DNA from 4 places in the Streptomyces sp. NPDC048142 genome. Region 3 is predicted to be linked to each of the others. Evidence: riboswitches for the same ligand, from Rfam matches in the RefSeq annotation. Region 3 holds a riboswitch; each other region holds the start of a gene.
The links. A riboswitch is a leader RNA that binds a small molecule or an ion and turns the genes downstream of it on or off. The one in region 3 is predicted to bind cyclic di-AMP.
Positions count from the first base shown of each region.

Region 1: linked by a shared signal. The riboswitch ahead of ACGF2Y_RS15795 (transglycosylase family protein) and the one ahead of ACGF2Y_RS29355 (NlpC/P60 family protein) in region 3 are both predicted to bind cyclic di-AMP.
Region 2: linked by a shared signal. The riboswitch ahead of ACGF2Y_RS35455 (M23 family metallopeptidase) and the one ahead of ACGF2Y_RS29355 (NlpC/P60 family protein) in region 3 are both predicted to bind cyclic di-AMP.
Region 4: linked by a shared signal. The riboswitch ahead of ACGF2Y_RS20265 (peptidoglycan DD-metalloendopeptidase family protein) and the one ahead of ACGF2Y_RS29355 (NlpC/P60 family protein) in region 3 are both predicted to bind cyclic di-AMP.

Region 1 is NZ_JBIDBC010000010.1:107,706-113,079, forward strand. Features, by position in the region: gene eno (phosphopyruvate hydratase) at 1-810, opposite strand, end outside; gene ACGF2Y_RS15795 (transglycosylase family protein) at 1,164-1,859, opposite strand; cyclic di-AMP (ydaO/yuaA leader) riboswitch at 1,862-2,044, opposite strand; gene ACGF2Y_RS15800 (transglycosylase family protein) at 2,336-3,457, opposite strand; partial or broken gene ACGF2Y_RS15805 (hypothetical protein) at 3,634-3,891, opposite strand; gene ACGF2Y_RS15810 (cytochrome P450) at 4,001-5,302, shown strand.
Region 2 is NZ_JBIDBC010000056.1:813-6,186, forward strand. Features, by position in the region: gene ACGF2Y_RS35445 (MerR family transcriptional regulator) at 1-730, shown strand, start outside; gene ACGF2Y_RS35450 (PP2C family protein-serine/threonine phosphatase) at 871-2,094, shown strand; cyclic di-AMP (ydaO/yuaA leader) riboswitch at 2,305-2,457, shown strand; gene ACGF2Y_RS35455 (M23 family metallopeptidase) at 2,469-3,503, shown strand; partial or broken gene ACGF2Y_RS35460 (aldo/keto reductase) at 3,751-4,695, shown strand; gene ACGF2Y_RS35465 (PrsW family intramembrane metalloprotease) at 4,723-5,374, opposite strand, start outside.
Region 3 is NZ_JBIDBC010000030.1:61,254-66,627, reverse strand. Features, by position in the region: gene ACGF2Y_RS29365 (NlpC/P60 family protein) at 1-207, opposite strand, end outside; gene ACGF2Y_RS29360 (hypothetical protein) at 466-819, shown strand; gene ACGF2Y_RS29355 (NlpC/P60 family protein) at 961-2,148, opposite strand; cyclic di-AMP (ydaO/yuaA leader) riboswitch at 2,156-2,322, opposite strand; gene pcrA (DNA helicase PcrA) at 2,592-5,030, shown strand; gene ACGF2Y_RS29345 (peptidoglycan DD-metalloendopeptidase family protein) at 5,112-5,374, opposite strand, start outside.
Region 4 is NZ_JBIDBC010000015.1:71,214-76,587, forward strand. Features, by position in the region: gene ACGF2Y_RS20245 (aspartate aminotransferase family protein) at 1-563, shown strand, start outside; gene ACGF2Y_RS20250 (helix-turn-helix domain-containing protein) at 635-1,243, shown strand; gene ACGF2Y_RS20255 (DUF6126 family protein) at 1,308-1,481, shown strand; gene ACGF2Y_RS20260 (tyrosine-protein phosphatase) at 1,600-2,412, opposite strand; cyclic di-AMP (ydaO/yuaA leader) riboswitch at 2,858-3,018, shown strand; gene ACGF2Y_RS20265 (peptidoglycan DD-metalloendopeptidase family protein) at 3,022-3,993, shown strand; gene ACGF2Y_RS20270 (SGNH/GDSL hydrolase family protein) at 4,153-4,980, shown strand; gene ACGF2Y_RS20275 (STM4011 family radical SAM protein) at 5,016-5,374, opposite strand, start outside.

The DNA.
Region 1 (5,374 bases), on a different contig from region 3:
GTAGTACGCGGTCATCTCGGCGGCCGAGCGGGACTTGCCCTCGAACTCGTAGACGCCGTCCTTGTAGAACTCGGAAGCGGCGGCGTCGAGCGCGAGCGCCACGTCACGGCCCGGGACGTAGCCGGCCTCCTTGATGGCCTCGACGATGAGGTCCAGGGCGGCGCGGTTGGAGTCCAGGTTCGGGGCGAAGCCGCCCTCGTCGCCGAGTCCGGTGGACAGGCCCTTGGTCTTGAGGACCTTCTTGAGCGTGTGGTAGACCTCCGCGCCCCAGCGCAGGGCCTCGGAGAAGGACTCCGCGCCGATCGGGGCGATCATGAACTCCTGGATGTCCACGTTGGAGTCGGCGTGCGAGCCGCCGTTCAGGATGTTCATCATCGGAACGGGCAGCAGGTGCGCGTTCGGGCCGCCGAGGTAGCGGAAGAGCGGCAGGTCGGACGCCTCGGAGGCGGCGTGCGCGACGGCCAGCGAGACGCCGAGGATGGCGTTCGCGCCGAGCGAGGCCTTGTTCTCGGTGGCGTCCAGGTCGAACATCGCCTGGTCGATGAGGCGCTGCTCGGTGGCGTCGTACCCGACGAGCTCCGGGCCGATCTGCTCGATGACGGCGAGGACGGCCTTCTCGACGCCCTTGCCCTGGTAACGGTTGGGGTCGCCGTCGCGAAGCTCAACAGCCTCGAACGCACCGGTGGAGGCGCCGGACGGAACAGCAGCACGGCCCGTGCTGCCGTCGTCGAGGCCAACCTCGACCTCGACCGTGGGGTTGCCCCGGGAGTCGAGGATTTCCCTGGCTACGACGACGTCGATGGACGGCACGAGGCATCTCCTTCTGGGATATGACGCTGGTTGTGCAGGGTCACTGTGGCCTTGCGACACGAGCCTATCGGGCCCGGCCGCGTCGGCCAGCCGACCGCCCGCCTCCTGGGACGAAAAAGGACCCAAGGACCTGCATCACGGACAAATCTCTAGAAATCTACTGGGCAGTAACCAGTACTGCCGACAAGAAATGAACGAATGCGGGCCCCCGGACCCCCGCCGCTCGCGAAGACCCGGCCCGGCGCGCCGGGGGGGAAGAGCGCGCCGGGCCGGGAAGCCGTGCGGGGAGAAGTGCTGCCGGACGCCTCCCCTCCGGGGAGGAGGGCGACGGTCACTTCAGGTGGAGCTGACGGTCACTTCAGGTGGAGCTGCTGACCCGGGAAGATCAGGTCCGCGTCCTTGACGATGTCGTCGTTGAGCTGGAAGAGCTTGCTCCAGCCGCCCTTGACGCCTTCCTTCTGAGCGATGCTGCTCAGGGTGTCGCCGGCCTCGACCTTGTACTCGCCGTCGCCCTTCTGGACCTTCTCGCCGGTCGGGGTGGTGACGGTCTTCCTGGTCTCGGCCTTCTTCTCGGCCTGCGGAGCGGTGCGCTGCTCGCTGCGCGTGGTGGGCTGCTCGGCCTGGCGCTCGGGCTGCGCCTGGCCGGAGCCGGTGTTCACGCCCGGGTCCACCCCGTCGTTGGTGAGGCCGCCGGCGCCGGCGCAGGCCCAGGCTCCCGGGCCCTGCAGGTCGAGGAGCTTCTCGGCGGTGGCGATCTGCTGGTCCTTGGAGGCCAGGTCGGCGCGCGAGGCGTACTGCGTACCGCCGGCGGCGGCCCAGCTGGACTGCGAGAACTGCAGTCCGCCGTAGTAGCCGTTGCCGGTGTTGATGGACCAGTTGCCGCCGGACTCGCACTGGGCGACGGCGTCCCAGGTCTCGACGGAGGCGGCGGAAGCGCTGGTCGCGCCCATCAGCGGGACGGCGACGGCGGCACCGGTGACACCCGCGAGGGTGGCGATACGGGTGGCCTTGGACGGGCGGCGGTGCTTGCCCTTGCTCTTCAGCAGCATGGAAATCCCCTCACCGACGCCTACGAGGTGAGCTGTCGGGTTCGGGCTGATGAGTTGCCCGGTCGCACGGTGCCGCATGCGACTTCACCCCAAGCCGGTCCCGTACGTCCCCGTCGGTTCGACGAGGCGTCCGGACCCGGCGGCCTACCTGGGTCCCCCGCTCCTGCCTACGGCGCTTACGCGTCTGTTCCCTTCGACCGACGGCAGGATTCGGCGTGACGGTCGACGGGGCCCGCGGTGCGAGCGGCTCCGACCGTAAGCGCAGGCAACCCCGACATTCAAAGATGGACATAGGGGGCAATAACCCCGAACTCGCCGTGGCCGGCAGGCCGTTTCCGCAGGTCGGGCGCGATACGCACGGACCGGCCGGACGGGGCACGCCAGTTGAAGCAAAGAGACCCATGTCTCACTTACGCAAAAGTGGACATAGGCCTCTGAACTGCCCGAATTTCGGGGGCGTTTTCTCCCGGATTGGATCAGTTGGCGGCGGGCCCCTCGGCGCTCTCCGGCGCGACCCGATCCGTACTCTGGTCCGCACCTCGGTCCGCACCCTGGCCCGCGGCCTGATCCGCACCCCGGTCCGCGGCCTGACCCAGGCCCAGATCCAGGTTCTGGCCGGGCAGGATCAGATCCGGGTCGGAGCCCAGGAGGTCCTTGTTCGTCTCGTACAGGCCGGTCCAGCCGCCGGGAAGGTCCTGTGCGCCGGCGATGGCCCAGAGGTTGTCCCCGGGCTGCACCGTGTACGCACCGGCCGTCGCCGCGCCGCCGTTCCGCGCGTCGCCCTCGCCGCGCGAGGCGTGCCTGCCCGACTCGCGGGGGTCGCCCTCCCGGCCCGGGTCGGCCTCCTCGGGCGCGGGGGCGCCCCGGTGCTTGCCCGCCTTGCCGTCCTCGTCCGTCGAGGCGTCGGGGGCGCCGGAGGCCGGCGGGGCGGGGGGCGTCACCGAGGAGCCGGGGGCTTCGCTCCCCTTCTCCGTACCGCCATTGCCCTCCGTGTCCGCCGCGCCGCTCTTCCCGCGCTCGCCGGACCCATCCGACCCGTCAGACCTGTTGGCCCCATCGAACCCGTCCGACCCATCAGCCCCATCGGACCCGTCAGTTTCAGCCGACTTGCCGGATTCATCCGTTTCACCGGTTGCGTCCGCTTCGTCGGTCGGGGTCGTCGTCGGGGCGGGGGACGGGTCGGGGGACGGCGAGACGCCCGGGTCGACGCCGGGCAGACCGCCGTCCGTCGCGAGGCCGGAGATGGCCGCGCAGCTGGGCCACGCCTTCGGGCCCTGGTCGTCCAGGACCTTCTCGGCGACGGTGATCTGCTGGGACCGGCTGGCGAGGTCGGCGCGGGGCGCGAACGCCGTGCCGCCGTACGCCGACCAGGTCTCCTGCGAGAACTGGAGCCCGCCGTAGTAGCCGTTGCCGAGATCGGCGCTCCATGTGCCGCCGCTCTCGCACTCCGCGACCCGGTCCCAGGTGGTGGCCTCGGCCGCGTGCGCGCCGCCGGCGCCGAGCAGCGGGATGGCGATGGCCGATCCCGTCACCCCTGCGGCGACGACGATGGCGGGTGCCTGGCGAGGGCGGCGGTGTCTGCCGTTCGCGGAGCCCATGGGTATGCCTTCCGTGCGACTGACGAGCGAGTGACCTGAGCGCCGCGCAGCAGGAATCGGGTCCTGCGCCGGCACACAAGTGACGCGTGAGCAACGAGCGGCCGACGCGTCGAACCGTGAACCTAGCGGGACTCGAACGTATGTCACAAGTCGATGCAGCGCAGATCACGTGAAAGTCACAGACTTGACAGAGTGTCACTTTTTTCGGAACGGCCGACCGGCTCGAACTCGGCCGGAAGCGTGCGCAATCCCCGCATGATGAGCCCGCCGCGTCGGCGCAAATCGGCAGGTTCTCCCGCAAGTCGCAGGCCAGGAAGGCGTCTCAGCGGCGTGGCCGGCGCGGTCTGCCCCACCGGCCGAGCCTTCGTCAGCACCTCGGTGACATAACGCCAGGTCGCGAACTCCACCGGCCCGTCGAACCGCAGCGGTGCCTCTCCTGTCCGCGCCGGAGGCCTGCCGGCGCTCGCGGGGCTCAGGCCGCCGGGACGGCGGGAGCTGGCTAGGGGAGGGCGGGCGTCCGGTCGTCGTCGAGATCTCCACGCCATGCCGGTGGGCCCTCGCCGCACAAGCGCCCGATACCGTCGCCAGGTGAACGACACCCCGACTCCGGAACTCTTCTCCTGGGAGTTCGCGACCGATCCGTATCCCGCGTACGCCTGGCTGCGGGAGCACGCGCCCGTGCACCGGACGGAACTGCCGTCCGGGGTGGAAGCGTGGCTCGTGACCCGCTACGCCGACGCGCGGCAGGCACTCGCCGACGCCCGGCTCTCCAAGAACCCCGAATACCACGCTGATGACGCCCAGGGCCGCGCCAAGACCGGTATCCCGGGGGAACGCGGTGCGGGCCTCATGACGCACCTGCTCAACATCGACCCGCCGGACCACACCAGGCTGCGCCGGCTCGTGTCCAAGGCGTTCACCCCGCGCCGGACCGCGCTCTTCGCGCCACGGGTCCAGGAACTGGCGGACAGCCTCGTCGACGCCTTCGCGGAGAAGGGGGAAGCCGACCTCATCCATGAATTCGCCTTCCCGCTCCCCATCTACGCCATCTGCGACCTGCTCGGCGTACCCCGCGAGGACCAGGACGACTTCCGTGACTGGGCCGGGATGATGATCCGGCACGGCGGCGGACCGCGCGGCGGCGTCGCCCGCTCCGTGAAGAAGATTCGCGCCTACCTCTCCGAGCTGATTCACAAGAAGCGCGCGGACCCCGGCGACGACCTGATCTCGGACCTGATCCGGGCGAGTGACCACGGCGAGCACCTCACCGAGAACGAGGCCGCCGCCATGGCGTTCGTGATCCTGTTCGCGGGTTTCGAGACGACCATCAACCTGATCGGCAACAGTGCCCACGCGTTCTTCCGGAACCCCGTTCAGCGATCCGTTTTCCAGGGAGCGGTGGAGCAGGGCAACGGCTCCCTCATCGACAGCGCCATCGAGGAACTGCTGCGTTTCGACGGCCCGGTGGAGCTGGCGACCTGGCGGTACGCCACCGAGGGGCTCGAAATCGGGGGACAGCCGATCCGAAAGGGTGACCCGGTCCTCGTGGTGCTCGCGGCGGCGGACCGCGACCCCGAGAGGTTCAAGAGCCCCGACACCCTTGACCTCTCCCGCCGGGACAACCAGCACCTGGGATACGGACACGGCATCCACTACTGCCTCGGCGCACCCCTCGCACGGCTGGAGGGGCGAACCGCGCTGGAGACGTTGTTCCGCCGCCTGCCGGACCTGCGGCTCGCGGTGGACCCGGCCGATCTGCGGTGGCGTGGCGGCCTGATCATGCGGGGCCTGCGCACCCTTCCGGTCGAGTTCACACCGGAAACGCCGACTGGTCGATCGCGGTGACGGCCCCGCACCGCAGAGGCTGGTGACGGCCCCGCACCGCAGAGGCTCCGGGGGCGGTGGACGGGAGGCGAC
Region 2 (5,374 bases), on a different contig from region 3:
GGAAATCGCCAGAAAAGCCGGCACCACGAGCCGCACGCTCCGGCACTACGGGGACCTCGGTCTCCTCACGCCGAGCCGGATCGGGAGCAACGGCTACCGCTACTACGACCAGGACGCCCTCGTCCGGCTGCAGCGCATCCTGCTGCTGCGGGAGCTCGGACTGTCGCTGCCCGCCATCAAGGACGTGCTCGCGGGGCAGCGGGACACGGCGGTGGCGCTGCGGGCGCATCTGCGGCTGCTCGAACAGGAGCAGGCGCGCATCGGGCGGCAGATCGCCTCGGTGCGGACCACTCTCCACAAGACCCAGGAGGGGATGGAACTCATGGCCGACGAAGTGTTCGACGGTTTCGACCACACCGCCCACGAGCAGGAGGTGACCGAGCGCTGGGGCCGGGACGCGTACGAGGAGGGCGACCGCTGGTGGCGTTCGCTCGGGGAGCGGGAGAAGCGGGCGTTCCAGGACGAGCACGAGGCCCTCGCGCGCGACTGGGGGCGGGCCAGGGAGGCCGGGCTCGCCGCGGAGGGGGCCGAGGCGCAGGAGCTCGCCCGTCGGCACTGCGCATGGCTGTCGTCGGCCAGGGAGCCCAGCCGCTCGTACGTGATCGGGCTCGGGGAGATGTATGCCGCCGATCCCCGCTTCGCGAAGAACTACGATCGCCACGGGGACGGCACCGCCGCCTTCGTACGGGACGCGCTGACGGTCTACGCGGAACACCGGCTCTCCGACTGACCGCCAAGGGCCGGGCTGCCGTCCGCTTCCCCCTATTCGGCCGATGCCCGGTCGCCGCCCGGCGCGGCTCCGGGAAGCCTGGACCGGGCGCGGTACCGTCCGCAGCCGTGGGTGGACCGGGCAGGAGTGCACAGGTGGGGATGGCCGAGAGACGGCGTAGCGGCACGGCGGGGAGCATCGACGCCGTGGGCCGTGCGGTGTTCGGGTCTCCGGAGGGCAATGTGACGCCCGGCAGCCGGGGGTCACGCCGGTTCGTCCGGATGCTGCCCGCCCTGCTGATCGTCGGCGGGCTGGTGTTCGACTCACTGTCCCCGCCCAACTTCACCGCCGTTCCCCTGTTCGTCGCGGCCCCGCTGATCGCCGCACCGTTCTTCTCGCTGTCCCGGACCGTCCGCACCGACATCGCCGCGCTCCTCTCCGTCATCGCGATGCGGCTCGCCGACGGGACGTCCACCCAGGTGGTCCCCGTCATCGAGATGATCACCGTGCTCACCGCCTCGGTGCTCGCCATCGTCATCAACGGGGTCGTGCGGCGCAGCAACGAGCAGCTGGCCTCGGCCCGGGTCATCGCGGAGACCGCCATGCGGGCCGTGCTGCCGACGCCGGCCGAGCGGATCGGCGGGCTCCAGGTCGCGGCGCGGTACGAGGCGGCGCAGGCGGACGAGTTCGTGGGCGGCGACCTGTTCGCCGTCGCGGACACCCCGTACGGGGTACGCGTGGTGGTCGGCGACGTACGCGGCAAGGGGCTGGGCGCCGTGGAGGCGGTGGCGGTGATCATCGGGGCGTTCCGGGAGGCCGCAGAGCAGGAGCGTTCGCTGGAGGGCGTCGCGCAGCGGCTGGAGCGGGCGCTGGCACGGGAGGGGACGCGGCGGTACGGGCTGGACGCCATGGAGGGGTTCATCACCGCCGTGCTGGCCGAGATCCCGCCCGGCTCGGCCTCGCTGCGCCTCGTCAACCGCGGTCACCCCGAGCCGATCCTGCTGTACGCGGACGGCGCCCTGGAGGAGCTCGCGCCCTCGGTGCCCGCGCTGCCGCTGGGGATGGACCTGGGGGTGTGGCCGGACCGGGCCGACGAGTGGGCGATGCCCGCAGGGGCGACGCTCCTCGCCTTCACGGACGGCCTGTCGGAGGCCCGGGACGCGAACGGGGTCTTCTACGATCCGGCGGCCCGGCTGCGCGGCCGGATCTTCCCGGGGCCGGAGGAGCTGCTGTCGGCGCTGACCGACGACGTACGGCTGCACACCGGGGGGCGGACCACGGACGACATGGCGCTGATCGCGGTCGCCCGGCCGGCGGAGGGGCAGCCCGTGCGCCGGACGACGGTGAGGATCGTGGGCCGGGGCGATGACACGGTGCGTAACTGAAGGGCACCGCTCCGCATAACATTTGACATACCGTCAGAAAATGAGGTGCGGCTGAGGCTCGGTCAAGTCGCCCGATTCCACCCGCTTGTGACCTGTATATCCCTGCTGTGTTCGTTAATGATCAACAGGAACAGCTTGGAATTGGGCACATGCTTCTATTAACGTTCGATAACGCAGCGCGGTCGTCACAGTCGTCGTCAGAGACGGCGCCGCGCGCGAGCGCCGAATTCCGCAAGGGAACCGGGGAACCACCTACATGGGGTGAATCGGACGCCTGTGTCTCGTGAGAGACGGAGGGGCCCGTAGGAGACCTTCCTGCTCCGAACCCGTCAGCTAACCCGGTAGGCGAGAAGGAAGGAAAGGAGTGCGCCCACGTGGCGTCCAACAAGCCTGCCCCTGAGGCCCCGTCACCCTTCAGTGCCGACACCTTCGGTGGCGCGGAGCGGTCCTGGGAAGAGTGGAACCCCACCGAGGAGTCCATCCGTCCCGTGCGCGGCAGGCACCGCGTGTCCAAGCAGCGTGGTCTGGCCCGTAGTTCCACCGTCCTCGGAGTCGGCGTCATAGCGGCCGTCGGTGCGGGCGGCATGGCCACCGCGCAGGACAAGGCGCCGGTCTCCATCACTCTTCCCGATTCCATCTCGGACAACCTCCCCGACGCCACGTCTCTTCCCGGCGTCGGGTCCTTCATGTCGGACGACGCGGAGACGGCCCCGGTCGCCTCGTCCGCGCCGCTCACCACCGCCGGTCTCACCAGCGCCGAGGCCGAGCAGGGCGCCACCGACGCGGGCGAGGCCCTGCGCGCCCGGATCCTCCAGCAGGCCGAGCAGCAGCAGGCCAGCGCCGACGCCGAGGCCAAGGCCACCGCCGAGAACGCCGCGGCCGAGAAGGCGGCGCAGGAGGCCAAGAAGCAGCAGGACCAGGCCGAGGCGGAAGCCGCCGCGAAGAAGAAGGCGGCGGAGGAAGCGGCGGAGAAGAAGAAGGAGGCCGAGCGGCTCGCCAAGCTCGCCGCCAGCTACTCCCTCCCCACCTTCTCGTACACGATCACCTCGACCTACGGTCAGTCCGGCGCGCTCTGGTCCTCCGGCCAGCACACCGGTCTCGACTTCGCCGGGTCGGCCGGTGCGCCGCTCAAGGCCGTGCACAGCGGCACGATCACGTCGGCCGGCTACTCCGGTTCGTACGGCTACCGCACGGTGCTCCAGCTGGAGGACGGAACCGAGATCTGGTACGCCCACCAGTCCTCGATCGAGGTCTCCGTCGGCCAGAAGGTCACCACGGGCCAGACCATCGGCCGGATGGGCGACAGCGGCAACGTGACCGGCGTCCACCTCCACCTTGAGGTCCGCACCGCGGGCGGTTCCGCGATGGACCCGATGGCCTGGCTGAACAGCAAGGGCCTGAACGTCTGAAACCCCCGGCCCCCCGGCCGACGTCCTTCGTCGCCACCCCGAAACTCCGGCAGCCCTGACGCACACCCCCCGACGCCAGGGCTGCCGGTCTGTCCGGGGACGGCACGGTTCCGGGGACGGCACGGTTCCTTGGGGGGCATGGTTCCTGGGCGACACGGTTCCTTCCCGGTGGAGGTGGGGAGGTACGGTCGCGCGGCGGTGGAGGAATGAGGAATACCGCCCACCGTCCACCCCGTTGGACCCTCACATGACTTCCGCGCGCACTCTCGGCACCTCGGGCCTCCGGGTCTTCCCCCTCGCCCTCGGCGGCAGCGTCTTCGGCTGGACGGCGGACGAGCAGTAGTCCTTCGCCGTCCTGGACGCGTACGTCGCGGCCGGCGGCAACTTCATCGACACCGCTGACGCGTACTCCGCCTGGGTCGAGGGCAACGAGGGCGGCGAGTCGGAGACCGTCATCGGCAGGTGGCTCGCCTCCCGCGGCAACCGGTCCGACATCGTCGTCGCCACCAAGGCCGGCGCCCACCCCGACCACCGTGGCCTGGCCGCCGGCACGATCAAGGGCGCCGCCGAGGCTTCGCTGCGCCGGCTCGGCACCGACCACATCGACCTCTACTACACGCACTTCGACGACGAGACCGTCCCGGTCGAGGAGATCATCACCGCCCTCGACCAGCTGGTGAAGGACGGCAAGGTGCGGCACATCGCCGCCTCCAACATCAGCCCCGAGCGCCTGCGGGCCTCCCTGGACTTCTCCGAGCGCGAGGGCCTCGCCCGGTACGTCGCGCTCCAGCCCCACTACAACCTGGTCTCCCGCGACACCTACGAGGGCGCCCTCCAGGACACCGCGGCCCGCGCCGGCCTCGCCGCCGTCCCGTACTACGCGCTCGCCTCCGGTTTCCTCACCGGCAAGTACCGCCCCGGTACGAAGGTGGAGAGCGTCCGCTCCGCGAAGGCGGGCGGCCATCTGGAGTCGGAGCAGGGCCGCAGGGTGCTGGCCGCCCTCGACCGGGTCGCCGGGGAACGCAACGCCGAGATCGCGACGGTCGCCCTCGCCTGGCTCGCCGCGCAGCCGACCGTCGCCGCCCCGATCGCCTCCGCCCGTACGGTCGAGCAGCTCCCCGCCCTCGTCGCGGTCGCCGATCTGCGGCTGACGGACCGGGAACTCGCCCTGCTCACCGAGGCGTCGGCCTGAGACCATCCCTGCCGTCCGTCGCCGACGCTACTGCGGCGGCGGCGGGGGCGGAGGCGGGAGTCGGTGGGTGGGCGGTGCGCTGCCGTACGGCTGGGGCGGCGGGTAGGAGTAGGGGGATGGGGGCGGCTGCGGGACCGGGCCGCTGTACCCGTACGCCTGCCCGTACCCGTACCCGTACCCGTACCCCTGCCCGTGTCCGTATCCGTATCCCTGCCTCTGCTCGTGTCCGTACCCGCCGTATCCCTGCCCGTACCCGTTTCCGTGCGGCATCGGGGGGTTGCGGTGGTGATGGAAGCCAGGGTGGGAGGTGAGGCGGGCCGCGTGGGTGAGGGCCGGGGCCGCGACTTCCCGGCGCTGCCAGAGATGGTGCAGCAACTCCCGCTCCCGCGCGCCGAAGTCCGGACCCACCGCGCCCTGGCGGGCCCGGCGGCGCAGACCCGCAAGGGTGGTCGCGAACGACTCGTACTCCGCGACCGCGCGGGCCGCCGCCCGGCCCCGGGTCCGGTCCGGCTGCCAGTGGCGGGCCAGGTCGCGGGCCACGCCCCGGGCCCGCATGGAGGAGAGCGCCGACGGCTCGGCGGGGGTGAGCCAGCCGGCCGCCGCGTACGCGGGCAGCTCGGCGGCCAGGGTGCGCAGCTCCCGCCGGCGCGACCAGACCGCCAGCCAGGTCACCAGGCCG
Region 3 (5,374 bases):
GACCTCGGCGTCGTGGTACAGCCGGTCGACCTTCGCCTTGACCTGCGTGGCGGTGGGGGCCGGTTCGGCGGGGGCCGCGCCCGCTCCGGTGACCGAGCCGGCGGTGGCGGCCCCGGCGAGCGCCAGGGTGGCGGCGGTGCGGGCAGCAGGGCCGGCGAACGGGCGCTGCTTGGGTTTTCGGTGAGCTGACCTGCGGTGCGCTGCCACGGGGATGGCATCCTTTCTGTCGGCTGCCCGCCGGGAGATACCGGCGGGTCCGTGAAGGACGCTAATCCGGGTGCGGGGAAAAGAGTCACCATGACAGCTATTGCCCTGATGTGACGTTTCGCCGGTCGCATTCGATCGGGAATGGGGTCCTATTGCAGGGCGATTCGCTCACGGCCGAGAAGGCGCACGAGGAAGGTGCAAAAGGAAGGCTTGCCTCACTGCACGGTGAAACACTGGCCATGGCTAGGCTCCGGATCCATGGACGTACTCATCAATGTCTTCGTCGCCCTGCACATCATCGGCATCGCCTCCCTGCTGGGCGGCTTCCTGACGCAGATGAAGGCCATGGGGGCGGGGACCGCCCGCTTCGTCCCCGCGATGCTTCACGGCGCGCTGACCATGCTGGTCACCGGTGTCGCCCTGGTCGGCCTCAACCAGGCCGACGATCAGGCCGTGAACAACGTCAAGATCGGCATCAAGCTGGCGCTGCTGGTCGTGATCCTCGCCTTGGTCTACGTCAAGCGGGACGACGAGAAGGTCGACAAGGGCGCGTTCGCGGCGGTCGGCGGGCTGACGGTCGCCAACATCTTCATCGCCACCGTCTGGACATGAGGTGAGGCGTTCCGGGAACGACCGCTGAAGAGCCGCCCCCGGCCCCGTACGCGTACTGCTGCTACGTACCGGTCCTACGCGTTCTGGCGCTACCTACTGCCCCTACCTACTGCCCCTACGCGCTGCCCCTACGCACTGTTGCTACGCCGGGCGCACGCTTCCGTAGATCGGCATGGAGTAGATCGACTCCTCGCGCACGTTCGCACCCGGCTTCGGGGCGTGGATCATCATCCCGTCGCCCTTGTAGATGCCGACGTGGCTGATGTCGTCGTAGAAGAAGACCAGGTCCCCGGGGAGCAGGTCGGAGGTGGCGACCCGGGTTCCGACGTTCACCTGGTCCCAGGTCGTCCGGGGCAGGGTCACGCCCGCCTCCCGCCACGCCGCCTGCGTCAGCCCCGAGCAGTCGTAACTGGACGGGCCCGACGCGCCCCAGACGTACGGCTTCCCGATCTGGGCGCGGGCGAAGTCCAGCACCTTCTCCGCCTTGGCGGCGTAACCGCTGCCCGTGCCGGTGCCGGAGCCCGACCCCGTGCCCGTACCGGATCCGGAGCCCGTTCCCGAACCGCCGCTGGACTCCTTCGCGGCCTCCTCGCGGGCCTTCTCCTCCGCCTCGGCCTTCTCCTTCGCCTCGGCGGCCTGCCGGGCGGCCAGCTTCGCCGCCTTCTCCTTGGCCTCGGCCTCCTTCTTGCGCTCCAGCTCCGCCAGCCGCGCCTTCTCCTCGGCGGTCAGCCGGGACAACAGGCCGCGGGCCTCGGTGAGCTTGGTCTGCACGTCCTTCTTGCTGGAGGCGCGTGTGGCCTGCGTCTCGGTGAGGGTCTCCAGGCTCTTCACCGCCTCCGCGCGCTTCTTCGCCGCCGCCGCCTGCTGCGTACGGAAATCGGTGACGGCCTTCTGCTGCCTCTCTGTCGCCCGGTCCATGAGCCGGCTCTGGTCGAAGTACCCCTGCGGGTCGTCCGCCAGGAAGAACGTCGCCGTGGGCGCGATGCCGCCGCTGCGGTACTGGGCCGCCGCGTAGGAGCCCAGCGCGCGGCGCGCCTCGTTGATCTTCTCGGTCCGCTTCGCCACGTCCGCGAGCAGCGTGGCGACCTTCTTCTGCTGCGTGGCGGAGGCGGCCTTGGCCCGGTTGTACTCCTGGGTCGCGGTGCCCGCCTGCCGGTACAGGGCGTCGACCTTCTTCTGCACTTCCTCGATGGTGGGCTTCGGCTCCGCGGGCGCGGCCGTGGCGCTCTGCGTGGAGAGCAACGTCACGGAGGCCAGCGCGGCCGTCGTCAGCCCGACGGCGGGAGTGGTGGTGCGCACCTTCGTGCGCGGCTTGCGATGCGATGCCAAGACCGGCATCTCCTTCCGTGGACCGCCTACCGGGTTAGCTGTCGGGTTCGGACGGAACGGAAGGCTGTCCTACGGTCCGGATGCGAGGGCACGGACCGATTCACCCCGGTTCTGCGTGTGGGTCCCCGGTTCCGAACTACCTGGAGGGCAGGACGGATTCGGCAGAGGTGTCCGTTAGGCGCGGTTCGCCTCAGGGAGGTACGGATCACCTGACCGAGCACGCTAGCCAACCCGTGGCACCGCTGGGAAGGAGCATGAGCGATATGCCCGATACATTTTCGTGACCTTTTCGGATCATGGGCCACACACCCCTTCCGACCGGGCACTCCTTCACGGAACGTGGGCGTCCGCTCTCCGTGCGTACCGGTGGCGTACGGGTGCCGAGGGCTGCTTCCGGCCTTCGGCCGAAGGTTGTCAGTCCGGCAGCCTAAACTCGGGAGGCGATGAGCAGCCTCTTTGACGACAGTTTCCTGACCGGCCTCCAGCCCGCGGAGGACGGCCCCCCGCCGCCCCCCGAGGACCACGCGCCCGAAGCGGTGCCGGAGGGACTCTTCGAGGGCGTCTACGACGCGCCCCCGCCGCCCCGGGACGGGTATTACCGGGACGGCCACCCGCGCCCGGTGATCGACGCCGCGGCGCTGCTCGACGGGCTGAACACCGAGCAGCGCGCCGCCGTCGTGCACGCCGGATCCCCGCTGCTCATTGTCGCCGGGGCCGGCTCCGGCAAGACCCGGGTGCTCACCCACCGCATCGCCCACCTGCTGGCCGAGCGCGGCACGCACCCCGGGCAGATCCTCGCGATCACCTTCACCAACAAGGCCGCGGGCGAGATGAAGGAGCGCGTCGAGCAGCTCGTCGGCCCGCGCGCCAACGCCATGTGGGTCATGACCTTCCACAGCGCGTGCGTCCGCATCCTGCGCCGCGAGTCGAAGAAGCTCGGCTTCACCTCGTCCTTCTCGATCTACGACGCCGCCGACTCCAAGCGCCTGATGGCCCTGGTCTGCCGCGACCTCGACCTGGACCCCAAGCGCCACCCGCCGAAGTCCTTCACCGCCAAGGTCTCCAACCTCAAGAACGAGCTCATCGACGAGGAGACCTTCGCCGGGCAGGCTGCCGATGGCTTCGAGAAGACCTTGGCCCAGGCGTACGCGCTTTACCAGGCCCGCCTGCGCGAGGCCAACGCCCTGGACTTCGACGACATCATCATGACGACGGTCCACCTCCTCCAGGCCTTCCCGGACGTCGCCGAGCACTACCGCCGCCGCTTCCGCCACGTCCTGGTCGACGAGTACCAGGACACCAACCACGCCCAGTACACGCTGGTACGGGAGCTGGTCGGCCCGGCCGGAGAGGCCGACGCCCCCGCCGAGCTGTGCGTGGTGGGCGACGCGGACCAGTCGATCTACGCCTTCCGGGGCGCGACCATCCGCAACATCCTCCAGTTCGAGGAGGACTACCCGAGCGCGACGACGATCATGCTGGAGCAGAACTACCGCTCCACGCAGACGATTCTCTCCGCCGCCAACGCCGTCATCGAGCGCAACGAGAGCCGCCGCCCCAAGAACCTCTGGACCAACGCCGGCTCCGGCGCCCGCATCACCGGCTATGTCGCGGACACCGAGCACGACGAGGCGCAGTTCGTCGCCGACGAGATCGACCGGCTCACCGACGCGGGCGACGCCAAGGCGGGCGACGTCGCCGTCTTCTACCGGACCAACGCCCAGTCCCGTGTCTTCGAAGAGATCTTCATCCGCGTCGGCCTGCCCTACAAGGTCGTCGGCGGCGTGCGCTTCTACGAGCGCAAGGAGGTCCGGGACGTCCTGGCCTACCTCCGGGTCCTCGCCAACCCCGAGGACACCGTCCCGCTGCGCCGCATCCTCAACGTCCCCAAGCGCGGCATCGGCGACCGCGCCGAAGCGATGATCGACGCCCTGTCGATGCGGGAGAAGATCTCCTTCCCGCAGGCACTGCGCCGGGTGGACGAGGCGTACGGCATGGCCGCCCGCTCGTCCAACGCCGTCAAGCGCTTCAACACGCTGATGGAGGAGCTGCGCACGATCGTCGAGTCCGGCGCCGGGCCCGCCGTCGTGCTGGAAGCGGTCCTGGAGCGCACGGGCTATCTCGCCGAGCTCCAGGCCTCCACCGACCCGCAGGACGAGACCCGCATCGAGAACCTCCAGGAACTCGCCGCCGTCGCCCTCGAATTCGAGCAGGAGCGGGGCGAGACGGAGGGCGCGGGGACGCTCGCGGAGTTCCTGGAGAAGGTCGCGCTCGTCGCGGACTCCGACCAGATCCCCGACGAGGACGAGGACGGCTCCGGGGTCATCACGCTGATGACCCTGCACACCGCGAAGGGCCTGGAGTTCCCGGTCGTCTTCCTCACCGGCATGGAGGACGGCGTCTTCCCGCACATGCGGGCCCTCGGCCAGACCAAGGAGCTGGAGGAGGAGCGCCGCCTCGCGTACGTCGGCATCACCCGCGCCCGCGAACGGCTCTATCTGACCCGGGCCGCGATGCGCAGCGCCTGGGGCCAGCCCTCGTACAACCCGCCCTCGCGGTTCCTGGAGGAGATCCCGGAGCAGCACCTGGACTGGAAGCGCAAGGGCCCGATGGCCGCCCCCGCGGGACCCACCTCCGGCATCACGTCCTCGCTGTCCTCCTCCCGCTCCCGCACCGGCCCCTCGGGCTTCGCGACCCGGCGCGGCACGGAGAAGCCGACGGTCACCCTGGTGGCCGGCGACCGGGTCACGCACGACCAGTTCGGGCTCGGCACGGTGACGGCTGTCGAGGGCTTCGGCGACCAGGCCAAGGCGACGGTCGACTTCGGCGACGAGCGCCCGAAGAAGCTGCTGCTGCGGTACGCACCGGTCGAGAAGCTGTAGACGGCGAGAGATATACGGGCGAGGCAGCAGAAAGCGGGAGGGAGGGCCGAGGGCCCTCCCTCCCGCTTCCGGGTGTCCGTCTCAGGTCGGGTTGAGGCCCTTGCTGCGCAGCCACGCCAGCGGGTCGATCGCCGAACCGCCGCCCGGCCGGACCTCGAAGTGCAGGTGCGGACCGGTGGAGTTGCCCGAATTCCCGGAGTACGCGATGACGTCACCGGCCTTCACCGGGCCCGAGCGGATCTTCGTGCTGCTGAGGTGGCAGTACCAGGTCTCGGTGCCGTCGGCGGCGGTCACGATCGCCATGACTCCATAGGCGCTGTTCAGCTGGGTGCGTACGGTGCCGT
Region 4 (5,374 bases), on a different contig from region 3:
TCGGCGCGACCCTCGGCAAGGACTGGATCTTCCGCAAGGTCTACTCCTCGATGGACCGGGTCCTCGTCCACTCGGCGAGTTTCGGCTCCAACGCCCAGGCGATGGCGGCCGGGCTCGCCGTCCTGACCGTGATGGAGGACGAGGAGACCGTAGCGAACGCGCGGCGCACCGGCGATCTGCTGCGCGAGCGGCTGGCGGCGCTGGTGGACCGCTACGAGCTGCTGCACGAGGTCCGCGGCCGCGGACTGATGATCGGCATCGAATTCGGCCGGCCGTCGTCGCTGAAACTCCGCAGCCGCTGGACCATGCTCCAGGCGGCCCGCAAGGGACTCTTCGCTCAGATGGTCGTGGTGCCGCTGCTCCAGAAGCACCGGATCCTCACCCAGGTCTCCGGCGACCACCTGGAAGTGATCAAGCTGATTCCGCCGCTGGTCATCGGGGACGCGGAGGTGGACCGCTTCGTGGCGGCGTTCACCTCCGTCATGGATGACGCGCACAGCGGCGGCGGACTGATGTGGGACTTCGGCCGGACCCTGGTCAAGCAGGCCGTGGCCAACCGCTGACCGGCCCGGGACCCGGTTTGCCTCCGGGGCAAATTATTGCCCCGGAGGAAAGGTCCTGGCCCAATGGAGACATGAACCCTCCGGACGAAGGGGTGCCGGACGAGCTCCCCGGCGTCGCACCCCGCCTGCGCGACCTGCGCCGAGGCCGTGGCCTGACCCTGGAAACCGCTGCTCAGCGGGCCGGGCTCTCCCCGGCCCATCTCTCCCGGCTGGAGACCGGCCGCCGGCAGCCCTCGCTGCCGATGCTGCTGGGGCTGGCCCGTATCTACGGTACGACGGTCTCCGAGCTTCTCGGCGAGCAGCCGCCCGAACGGGGCGCGATCGTCCGCGGCGGCGGCTTCGAGGGGGCGGAGGCGGACGGCTGGATGTACCGGCAGGCCGGCGGATCCGGCCGCGCGATGCAGGCGCTGCGGGTGCGCGTTCCGTACGGGGCCCAGGGCGACCTGGTCCGGGTCCATCCCGGCGAGGAGTGGCTGTACGTCCTTGAGGGACGGCTGCGGGTCGGGCTCGGCGACACCGTCCACGACCTCGAACCCGGTGACAGCGCCCACTTCGACTCGCTCACCCCGCACCGGATCGCGGCCGTCGACCGCTGCGGCGCCGAGCTGCTCTTCGTCCACACCCTGCTGCAGAGTCCCGCCGCCGAGCTCTGCCTCGGCAACGCCCTCCACGCGCGCTGACCGGCCGTTCCCGCCGGCGGCATCCTTCGCTCCACCGGCCGCGAGGCCGACAGAGAGGACCGTCATGTCCGATTCCGAACACTTCGACCCGCTGGGCCCCGGACGTCGCGAGAACGAGGACCCGCAGGAGAAGCGGATGCCGCGCGGCGTGGTGATCCGTCTCTTCGCCTACCTGGTGGCGGGCCACATCATCGCGGGCTTCCTCTATCTGCTCTTCGTGGTCGCCGGAAGCAAGTGACGGCAGGCAGGTGATGGCAGGCAAGTGAAGGCGGGCCGGTGACGGTGAGCACGTGACGGCGGGCCGGTGACGGTGAGCACGTGACGGCGGGCCGCCGGCCGAATCGCCGCCGGCCGGGTCAGCCCTGGTCGAGCAGGCGCTCGCGCAGTCGTTCCCGGGTCCCGGGGGAGACCCTCAGCCCCTCGGTCAGGTAGCGGTCGGTCGTTCCCCAGGTCTCCTCGATGGCTGTGAACGCCGCCGCGAGGTAGTCGGAATGCGCCCCGAAGAGCGGGTTCAGCAGCTCCATCACCTCGGGAGACATTCCGGACTCGGACATATCGGTGCGCTTCACCTTGTACCGGCGGTGGAGGTCGTTGGACTTGAGGTAGTCCTCCTCGATCGCCTCCGGCTCGACGCCGACCGCCAGCAGGGCGATCGCGATCGAGAGACCGGCCCGGTCCTTGCCCGCGGCGCAGTGCATGAGGGCCGGGACGCTGTCCTCGGCCAGGGAGTGCAGCACGCGGCTGTGCTCGGCGGTGCGGTCCACGATCGTCGAGCGGTACATCCGGATCATGCGCTCGGCGCCCTTGCCGCCCGAGAGGATGGAGCGCAGCTGTTCGATGTCCCCGTCGCGCACCATGCGCCAGAACTCCGCGCCGTCGGCCGGGTCCGAGAGCGGAATGCTGACATTGCGGACACCGGTCAGCTCGATGTCGTACCCGTCGAGCTGGTGGTCGGCGGAATTACGGAAGTCGAAGATCGTGTGCAGTCCGAGTCCGCCGAGGAAGGCCGCGTCCTCGGCGGTGGCGTGCGCCAGGTGACCGCTGCGGTAGAGCCGGCCGAAGGCGGTGTGCCGCCCGTCCGTGGTGGGAAGACCGCCCACGTCGCGGAAGTTGCGGACTCCGGTCAGCGCGGTCTCTGTCGGCGGGACCTGCGGCACCTGCTGCGTCACGGTGGCTCCTCTGGGGTCTCTGGCGTCGGCGCGGCTCGCCGGCGAGGGCGCTCCCGTGACGATACGACATCGATTCGACAGAAAATCATCACGGTCGGGTACCCGGTGCGGGGTGCCACGCGGGCCGGGCTGACCCGGCGTCAGGGGTGGCGCCTGCGGCATGTCCGTATTGGTGTATTTCGCAGAACATGCCCCGCTAATGGGGGAGATGGGATTCCAGAGGTGAGCGGGATCATATCCGTGACGGACCGTGGTGAGCGCGTCCCGGGGCATTCCCGTTGCCCGTACGGAAATTCAAGATCCGTCATCCACGGAGTGTGACGGGAAATCCGGGGCGATATTGAATCGATGATTCAGGTGCGCAACCGGTGGCTTGTTCCTGTCGTCCTGACTCGTTTACGGTCGCCGCAATCCGGACGGACCGCCTAATCCTGCCGCCGCCCGGAATTCGCACCCACCCACTCACGCGTGGCAGGAGCGGGGGAACCAGGTAAGCCGCCGATCCGGAGCGATCCGGACCGGCTCGGGGTGAAGTCGCCGCAACGCGACCGGGCATCTCCAGCCCGAACCCGACAGCTCACCTCGCAGGCGCCGGAGAGGAACTTCCCCATGCCCGCAAAGGGTAAGCACCGTCGTCCGAAGTCCGGCCCGATCTCCCGCGGCGTCCTCGCCGCAGGGACCGGCGGCGCCGTACTCGCCCTCCCGCTCATCGGCGCCACCGTCGCGAGTGCCGCGGACCGGGCCGCTCCGGCCGCGAAGCCCGCCGCCGCCTCGGTCGCCGCCGCGCACACCGCCCCGTCGACCGCCCCGGCCGCGTCGAAGGCCGCCCCGAAGACGTACTCCGTCGTCCCCGGCGACTACCTGTCGAAGATCGCCGCCGAGCACCGGCTCAAGGGCGGGTGGGAGAAGCTGTACCAGGACAACCGCTCCACCGTCGGAGAGAACCCCAGCCTGATCCACCCGGGCATGAAGCTGACCCTCGGCGCCAAGGGCTCCGCCCCGGCAGAGAAGTCCGCGGCTCCCAAGTCCGCGGCTCCCAAAGCAGCCCCGAAGAAGGCCGAACCGGCACCCAAGGCCGCTCCGAAGAAGGACCCGAAGGCGGACACGGTCTCCGCCGACGACTCCGAGGGCTCCGGCAGCTCGACGCCGGCCGGCTCCTCCGAGGCCACCGGCTCCGGCTGGTCGGCCCCGCTGGCCAGCGCCAACGTCACCACCCAGTACCGCGCTTCCGGCGCCAGCTGGTCCAGCGGCTACCACACCGGCTCGGACTTCCAGGCCGCCTCCGGCACCCCCGTCCTCGCGATCGGGCCGGGTACCGTGGTCTCGGCCGGCTACGGCGGCTCGTACGGCAACGAGGTCGTCATCAAGCACGAGGACGGCATGTACTCCCAGTACGCCCACCAGTCCGCGCTGAACGTCTCCGTCGGCCAGACCGTCACCGGCGGCCAGCAGATCGGCCTCTCCGGCTCCACCGGCAACTCCACCGGCCCGCACCTGCACTTCGAGGTCCGCACCGGCCCGAGCTACGGCTCGGACGTCGACCCGATCGCGTACCTGCGTCAGCACGGCGTCTCCGTCTGACCGAGCGGGGCGAGAAGTGACGAGGGGCGGTGCGCGGCGGCGCACCGCCCCTCTCTTTATTCCGGCTTTACTGCAACTGACCGGGTGGTCTATCTCACCACGCGTCAACCCCGTATTACGGTCGCGTAAGTCACATCGAACGATGCAGGATAAGTGCTTGTGGCAGACGATTCGAGAAACAACCAGCAGCACATCATCGGGTCGTACGCGGCGATTGGCGACAGTTTCACCGAGGGAGTCGGCGACCCCGGCCCCGGCGGCACCTTCGTCGGCTGGGCGGACCGCTTCGCGGTCCTCCTCGCCGACCGGCTCCCGGCCCCCGACGCGGCGGCCGGCCCCGAGGACTCCCCGCACGGGGACTTCCGCTACGCCAATCTCGCCGTACGAGGACGTCTCCTCGACCAGATCGTCGAGGAGCAGATCCCGCGCGCCAAGGAACTGGCCCCCGACCTGGTCAGCTTCTGCGCGGGCGGCAACGACATCATCCGGCCCGGCACCGACCCCGACGACCTCGCCGAGCGCTTCGAGCGGGCGGTCGCCGACCTGAGCAACGCCGTCGGCACGGTCATGGTCACCACCGGCTTCGACACCCGGGGCGTTCCGGTGCTGCGCCACATGCGCGGCAAGATCGCCACCTACAACGTGCATCTCCGGGCCATCGCCGACCGCTACCACTGCCCCGTGCTGGACCTGTGGTCGCTCCGCTCGGTCCAGGACCGGCGCGCCTGGGACAACGACCGGCTGCACCTCTCGCCCGAGGGCCACACCCGCGTCGCGCTGCGCGCCGCACAGGTCCTCGGCCACGACGTGCCCGCCGACCCCGACCAGCCCTGGCCGCCGCAGGCCCAGCGCAGCCCCTTCGACGAGCGGCGCGACAACATCCAGTGGGCCCGCGAATACCTGGTGCCGTGGATCGGGCGACGGCTGCGCGGAGAGTCCTCCGGCGACCACGTAGAGGCGAAGCGTCCCGACCTTCTGCCGCTGTAGCGGTCGTAGCGGTCACGGCTCCAGCAGTCGTACGGTCATGGCTCCAGCAGGGGGAGCGCACGCCGGGGCGGGCTCGGCACCACGAGCCCGTCCGAAGGCATGCCCACCCCGGGCCCGGCCGGTATCCGCTCCAGGACACCGCCCGCGAACACGTCGTACAGCGGCAGCGACTCCAGATGCACATAGCCGATATGGCAGTCGCACACGGCGAGCGGACAGGCCCGCGGGCCGAGCGCCCGGCGGTAGCTGCCGTCGTAGAGACTGCCCAGCTCGGCCTGGACGAAGTGACAGCGCCGTACCGTGCCGTCGCCGTCCACCGAGATCACCGACTCACCGGTCCGGCAGGGCAGCCCCGCCGAGCGGTGCGGATCACGGCTGTAGGGGAACAGCGGAT